Linked DNA regions of Nodosilinea sp. E11. The protein of the gene in region 1 binds, or shares a complex with, the protein of each later gene. Links are inferred from orthologs where the notes say so. Each region holds a gene or a part of one and is shown on either strand. Other genes may lie near its edges.

The links. The genes of interacting proteins can lie anywhere in the genome.
Region 2: the proteins of rodA (region 1) and mrdA are in contact, whole or in part, in a crystal structure (PDB 6PL5), measured with the Thermus thermophilus proteins. The link is inferred for Nodosilinea sp. E11 from one-to-one orthologs. Residues at the interface, in WP_223903423.1 of Thermus thermophilus: Phe161, Val165, Phe168, Val169, Leu172, Pro198, Tyr199, Glu202, Tyr211, Arg212, Asp213, Gln220, Val221, Gln223, Ser224, Ile226, Ala227, Ile228, Gly229, Ser230, Gly266, Phe267, Val270, Leu274, Tyr277, Gly278, Leu281, Phe285, Leu289, Arg297; in WP_223903432.1 of Thermus thermophilus: Arg4, Ile5, His6, Leu8, Ala9, Phe12, Ala15, Leu16, Leu19, Gly20, Arg22, Ala23, Trp24, Leu26, Gln27, Val28, Tyr31, Tyr34, Leu36, Leu43, Thr45, Asp47, Lys156, Gln157, Gly158, Ser160, Val184, Leu201, Glu202.

The regions. Positions count from the first base shown.
Region 1 is NZ_CP136520.1:1,039,672-1,043,676, reverse strand. The notes cover bases 624-3,458. They hold rodA (rod shape-determining protein RodA), read right to left. Parts: upstream 2,754-3,458; coding sequence 1,494-2,753; downstream 624-1,493. Other genes in these bases: RRF56_RS06990 (Mrp/NBP35 family ATP-binding protein), read right to left, coding at 2,871-3,458; RRF56_RS07000 (hypothetical protein), read left to right, coding at 1,178-1,369; RRF56_RS07005 (AzlD domain-containing protein), read left to right, coding at 709-1,014; RRF56_RS07010 (AzlC family ABC transporter permease), read left to right, coding at 624-712. Also shown: more of RRF56_RS07010, read left to right, coding at 35-623; more of RRF56_RS06990, read right to left, coding at 3,459-3,935. UniProt on the Escherichia coli protein: Peptidoglycan polymerase that is essential for cell wall elongation. Also required for the maintenance of the rod cell shape. Functions probably in conjunction with the penicillin-binding protein 2 (mrdA).
Region 2 is NZ_CP136520.1:2,346,796-2,349,718, reverse strand. It holds mrdA (penicillin-binding protein 2), read right to left. Parts: upstream 2,396-2,923; coding sequence 605-2,395; downstream 1-604. Other genes in the region: RRF56_RS12670 (hypothetical protein), read right to left, coding at 2,560-2,923; RRF56_RS12680 (metalloregulator ArsR/SmtB family transcription factor), read left to right, coding at 246-599; dxr (1-deoxy-D-xylulose-5-phosphate reductoisomerase), read right to left, coding at 1-14. UniProt on the Escherichia coli protein: Catalyzes cross-linking of the peptidoglycan cell wall. Responsible for the determination of the rod shape of the cell. Is probably required for lateral peptidoglycan synthesis and maintenance of the correct diameter during lateral and centripetal growth.

The DNA of each region.
Region 1 (4,005 bases):
TTGAAGCCCCTAACTTGGAGACTCTACCAGCGCTATGAAAGCATTTTTGCAGGGGTGCAGCCGCGCCCTGGGCATTGTGGCCGGGTTCTTGCCCATTGCCATGAGTTTTGGTGCAATCTCGGTGCAGGCCGGGCTGCCCGCCACCGCCGCCGTGGGCATGTCGGCCTGGCTGTTTGCCGGGGCCGCCCAGTTTGCCGCCGTCGAGGCCGTTCGCCAGGGGCTGTCGGGCTGGAGCATTTTGCTCACGGTTTTTATCATCAACCTGCGGCATATTCCTATGAGCCTGGCGGCCCAAAAGCTCTACGGCAAATTTGGCCGCTGGCAGCAGTGGCTGCTGGCCCAGGGCATGATCGACGAAACCTTTGCCCTAGAGCTGTGCGATCGCGCCCACCCGTTCCCCTACTACCTGGGCATTCACCTGTCGTGCTGGGGGGCCTGGGTGGTGGGCACGGCCCTGGGCTGCTGGGTGGGGCTACAACTGCCCGAGCGGTGGCTTCAGTTTGCGCTGCCCGCGCTGTTTATCTGCCTGCTGTGCAGCGGTCTGCAAGGCCACTGGAACCGAGATGCTGCTGTTGCGATCGCCGTGGGTATTGCCTTCACTCTGATCGCTCAACCCCTTGGTGCAACCGGGCTGCTGCTGGCGATTGTGGCGATCGCCCTGGTGGTCTCGCGGCTGCCGGGCCTGCAAACCCTAGGGGAGGATCGGCCATGAGCATCGGCTGGGTGATTTTTCTGGCCGGGCTGGGCACCTACGCCATGCGTAGCACCGGCATCTGGATGCCGGCCCAGGTGGTGCAGTTGCGCTGGCTCGGCTACCTGCCCCTGGCGGTAATTTTGGTGATGGCAGTGAGCAGTGTTTCAGGACTGGTGGGTACTGGGCAGGCAGCTACCGTGCAGACGACGCTGGCCGCCCTGGTCGCCAGCGCCGTCGTAGTAGTGGCCAACCTCAGGCGGCTGCCGCTGGTGGTCTGTATCGCTCTAGGCTGCGCTGCCTTTGGGCTGGGGGCTAGCTAGTAACGGTAACAATTCTTACTTGCGTCCAGTGCGCCATTGGACTAAATTACTGAGCTAAGGCTGTGTGCGTGCAGCTTGTTTTCCCAAAAATTTGGTCTAACGCCACTGGAAGGTGCTACCACCCGCCAAGACCTCCGAGTTCTTCAAGAACTCGGAGGTCTCGATCCCCTGCGCCTTGCCAGTAATTGGCACACCAGAGGGGGTGCGAGGGGCTATTAACTACCTGCATTTACTCAGATACGCCGAGCAGCGCGAGTGGAGCCAGTTCGTGACAATTCCGCCATCCGGAATTTTGATTACCCCGGAGCAAGGAGAGGTGTTTAGCTTACTGAGGCGCGATCGCCAGGTAGATTGAGGCTTCTAAGGGGTCAGGTGCCTTTTATAGCCATGACCTGATCAGTCGCAGCACCAAAGGCACCTGACCCCTGATGCAAAAACACCACTTATTAGGGTAAGGATAGAGAACTCATGCGATCGCCCTAATCGGTAAACTTGAGTCGATGGCGAAAGTTAGCCACCGATTCCACAATCCCCAGGGCAATAAAATTCGTCAGCAGCGCCGATCGCCCGTAGCTCATCCAGGGCAGCGGAATCCCCGTAATCGGGGCCAGACCAATGGTCATGCCAATATTGACGATCACCTGAAACATGATCATCGCCAGCACGCCCACCACCAGCAGCGAACCAAAGTCATCCTTGGCGTTTTGAGCAATAATCACCAGGCGATAGCAAACCAGCCAGTAGACCCCAATCAGCACCATCGACCCGACAAAGCCCCACTCTTCGCCCACCGCCGAAAAGATAAAGTCGGTGTGCTGCTCAGGAATGAAGCTTAGCTGGGTCTGCGACCCCTGACCTAGCCCCTGGCCCCACAGCTTGCCCGCCCCAATGGCAATGCGCGACTGAATCAGGTGGTAGCCTCCCCCCAGGGGGTCTTTGTGGGGGTCGAGAAAGAGAATTAATCGGTCTTTTTGATAGTCTTGCAGCAGGCTCCAAAAAATATCGCCCAGCTTGCCCGCTACCAGACTGAAAGCTGTAGCCACAACGGTACAAAACCAGCGCCAGGGCAGCGTAAACCAGGCGATCGCCCCCATCCCCACGCTCCACAGCAGCCACACCGGCAGCGACAGGTGAAACAAAATCGCCGCCACTAGGGGCGACACAAACAGCACCAGCCAGCCGGGGTTGCAGTTGGCCCAGTAGAGCATCGCCAGGGTAATCACCCCAAACACTAGGGAGGTACCCAGGTCAGGCTGAATAAACACCAGTGCCCAAGGCAAAATTGTCGCCACCAAGGCATTGGCTACCCCCCATAGCGTCGACGCATCGCGGCGGCTGAGCATAGAGGCCAGGGTAATAATCAACCCCAGCTTGGCAAATTCTGAAGGCTGAAGGTTAAAGCCGCCGATGGTGATCCAGCGCTGGGCACCCAGGCCCACAGTGCCAATAAAGATCACCGCCACCAGCAGCAGGTTTACCACGGCATAGATAATCCACTGCCAGTTCAACAGCCTTTCGTAGCGACTGCGGGCAATCCATAGGGCCAGCCCCAGGCCAATGGACCCCATGATGGCGTGGTTAAAGCCGTAGGCCACAGTATCGGTATGGCGCTGGGTGCTGTAGATGACCACAGCCCCAAAGATGGTCAGCAGCACCGGCAGCGCCATCAGGACCCAGTCAACGCCTTGCCAGCCCGCTGCCAGCGATCGCCAGCGCTTTTGTACATCGGTTACAAACATAGCCGTCGCCTACCCGTTCACCCAATCGATTATGACAAGCAGGAAGGGTTTTGGGTTTTAGGTTCTGGTCTGCCTCTAAAGCTCAACCCTGAAACCTAGCACCCAAAACCTTACTTACTAAGAGGCCAACGCCACCACCGAGACCTTCGCCGCCACCTGCTGGGCCATTGCCCGCAGCGCCTTGGCGCTCTCAGAGTCGGGGTGCTGCACCACGATCGGTATGCCCGCATCGCCGCCCTCGCGCACCGCCATTTCTAAAGGAATGCAACCCAGCACCGGCAGGCCCAGCTCCTTTGACAGCAACTCGCCGCCGCCAGAACCAAAAATGTCGTAGCGCTTCTCCGGCGCATCGGGGGGAATAAACACGCTCATGTTTTCGACAATGCCCAGCACCGGCACTTGCAGCTGCTGAAACATCTTTAGCCCCCGCCGCGCGTCGGAGATCGCCACCGACTGAGGCGTGGAGACAATCACCGCTCCGGCCATGGGCACCGCCTGGGCTAGGGTGAGCTGAGCGTCGCCGGTGCCGGGGGGTAGATCGACCACAAGATAATCGAGTTCGCCCCACTCCACCTGGTAGAGAAACTGGCGAATAATGCCGTTGAGCATGGGGCCGCGCCAGATCACCGGCTGATCGCGATCGATCAGAAAGCCCATCGATACCAGCTTGACGCCGTGGTTAAAGGCGGGTTCGAGCACTTCGCCCTGTTTCACCACTACCTGGGCTTCACTCAGGCCCATCATGATTGGCGCGTTGGGGCCATAGATGTCGGCGTCGATTAGGCCTACCTTTGAACCCATCTGGGCCAGGGCCACGGCTAAATTTACGGCCACGGTGCTCTTGCCCACGCCGCCCTTGCCGCTAGACACCGCAATGATGTTTTTGACGCCGCTAATGCCGGTGCGATCGGGGAGGGCTTTTTGCTGGGGGGTTTCGGCAGTGACTTCAACCTCGACGGTTTCAACCCCAGGTAGGGTGCGCACGGCCTTCTCGCAGTCTTCAACGATGAACTCGCGCAGGGGGCAAGCGGGGGTGGTCAGCACCAGGGTAAAGCTCACGGCCCCATCGGCGATCGCCACATTGCGGATCATATTGAGTTCGACCAGACTCTTTTGCAGCTCCGGATCTTGCACCGGGCGCAGTACGTCTAAAACGGAAGCTTCGGAAAGAGTTAGGCTCATGGAGTCGCAAAAGTGGGGCTGAGAAATTGCAAACGCAACAGAATGGCTCATCCAAAGAATGACTTTTAAT
Region 2 (2,923 bases), 1.3 Mb from region 1 along the record:
GTGATGGCTTTCACGGCAATCCTCAAAGGTGGTAAGCGCTATCTTTAAGAATCTCACGGCATGGACCCTGACCCAAGGGCTACCCCAAATCTCATTCTCTCGTTTGGCACAAAACGCTATGGGGATCAGACCAAAATAATTGACCAGATTTGATGACTGCATTGTTATCAATCACTGCAAAAATAAAATAGTTGTTAAAATTGCTGGGGAATCTTCCCGCACACCGAGCCTACCTACGAACCATAATGGATCCTGTTGAACCGGTTTCAGTTGAAGTCGTGCAGCAAGTGGCCGAATATTTCAGTGTTTTAAGCGAACCGATGCGGCTGCGGCTGCTCAACCTGCTGCGGGAGGAAGAAAAATGTGTGCAAGAGCTGGTTGACGCAACCCAAACCAGCCAGGCCAATGTGTCTAAACACTTAAAGGTGATGCTGCAAGCGGGCATTCTCAGCCGCCGTACCGAAGGCACCTCGGCTTACTATAGCGTGGCCGACGAACTCATCTTTGATCTGTGCAGTATGGTGTGCGATCGCCTCGCCTGCCGCATTGAGGCTCAGGCCAAGCACTTTCGCGACTTTAGTCTGTCTACTCGCACCTAGCTGGGCTATTCAGCCGTCTCTTGCTCGTGGCCAAAGTAGGTTTCTAGCACCTTGAGCGCCATCGGAGCGGCTGTCCCACCGCCGCCGCCACCGCTGTTTTCAGCGAAGCTCACGACCACGATTTCGGGGTTGTCTAGCGGGGCGTAGCCTCCAAACCAAGCGTGAGATGGCCCTGGCGGTGCCTCGGCGGTACCGGTTTTGCCCGCCACGGGAGGAAGGTAAGCTACGTTTAGCGCCCGAGCAGTGCCGCTGGCCACCGCCTGACGCAGCCCCCGACGCAACACGTCAAGGGTGGCATCGCTCAGTTCTATCGATTCTTTCCAGTTGCGGTGCTCTTCATTGTCTTTCAGCAAGTGTGGCGTGACCCGGTAGCCGTCGTTGGCCACGACCGCAAACATACTCGCTACCTGTAGCGGTGTCGCCCTCATAAACCCCTGGCCGATGGACATATTAATGGTATCTCCGGGTACCCAGGGGGTATCTAGGGTTTCGCGTTTCCAGGCGTCGTCGGGTACCAGACCAGCGCTTTCTTCAGCACCGATTTCAATGCCGGTTTTGCGGCCAAAGCCAAAGCGACGGGTCATTTCGATCAGGGTAGGACCACCGATGCGCATCCCCACCTGGTAGAAAAAGGTATTGGCACTCTGGGACAGAGCTCCGGTAAACCCTAGGGGGCCAAAGCCGGCTCGGTTCCACTCGCCAAACCGAATGCCGCCCACCTGAATATAGGCTGAGGTCGATAGCACCGTATTCGGTGAGTACTGGCCCGACTCAATGGCTGCCGCTGTGGTGACAACTTTAAAGGTGCTGGCGGGCGGAAAGGCCTGCATCGCTCGGTTTAGAAACGGCTTGTCGATTCCCTGTAGCTGTTGCCACTGGGCCTCGCTGATGCGGGCGGTAAAAATATTGGGGTCGTAGGTGGGCCAGCTAGCCATCGCCAGAATAGCGCCATTGCGCGGATCCATAGCGACGATCGCGCCCTTGCGATCGCCCAAGGCGGCCTCTGCTGCCCGCTGAAGTTCGATGTCGATGGTGAGCTGAACGTCTTGCCCGGCGACGGCGGGTTTATCGCCCAAGATGCTAATGATGCGACCGGAGCTGTCTACCTCCACCTGTTGCCCCCCCCAAACGCCGTGGAGGGTGCTTTCAAAGGCTGACTCAGCCCCCATTTGGCCCACTACATCGCCCATGCGATAGCCCTGCTCCCGGCGAGCCGCCAACTGCTCGTCGGTGAGTTCGCCAGTATAGCCAATGATGTGGGCCGCCAGATCGCCGTTGGGATAGTTGCGCACCGCCTCGGCTTCTAGGCGCACCCCCGGCAGCTCGTTGGTGTACTCGGCTAGGGCGGTGGCCTGGGCTGGGCTAATGCCCCGCGCAATGGAAATTGACTCGATCGACTCGTAGCCCGCCTGCTCTAGGCGCGATTGAATTTCGTCGGGGGGCATGTTGAGCACCTCCGACAGCCGATTGATTACCGTTGGCCACTCTGAGCGGGGCAGCGCAATGGGCCAAATAGACACCGTGTGCGATAGGCGGCTACCGGCGAGAATTTCTCCGTTGCGATCAAAAATTGTGCCCCGAGCGGGGCGCTTGGGCACGAGGCGAATGCGGTTCGTATCGGCTAGCTGGCGGTTGCGATCGCCATTTACGACCTGGAGCTGAAACAGCCGCAACCCAAAGGCGGCGGGCAGCAGCACCGATACCAACGCCAGCAAAAACACAGCCTGAAAGCTGCGCCCTACCGTTCGTCCCCGCAGGGTATCAGGCACCTGGGGTAAATTTTGAAGTAGCGCCATAGACCTAGCCCCCGAGGCAAAATTGGCCAGTCCCTATCTTATCTCCACCAAGGGGATCTATGCAGGGAAATTGAGGTGCTAGAAACTGGCTGCTCCCTGTAGGATATGGAACTTCAACCTCCGCCAGCCACAGGACACAGTGTGGCCGTCAGGCTCATGATCCCCTAGCTGCTTAAGGCCTCGTCTAAGACCTGGCGTGCGGCTTCGGCCTGGGCGCGGGCGTCTTTGAAGCGCAAATTGCTTTGAGCAAAAGATTTCAAGACTTTGAACCCATCCTTCAGCTCCGTGAGCTGATCGTCGGTCATGGGATCATCGGTAAAGAGCAGATCAACTAGCTGTCGCACCTGGAGCGCTTCCTCGCGGGACGTCTGCACCTTGACCTTGAGAGTCGCTAACTGATTGAGTACTTGGATGGCTTCAACGACAGAATCTTCTTGCTGCTGCACGGCTACCGAGGAGGTGGGGGGATAAACTTCTACCAGTTGCTCAGCACTAAAACCATCGGCCAAAGAGGTTGGCAACTCCCCT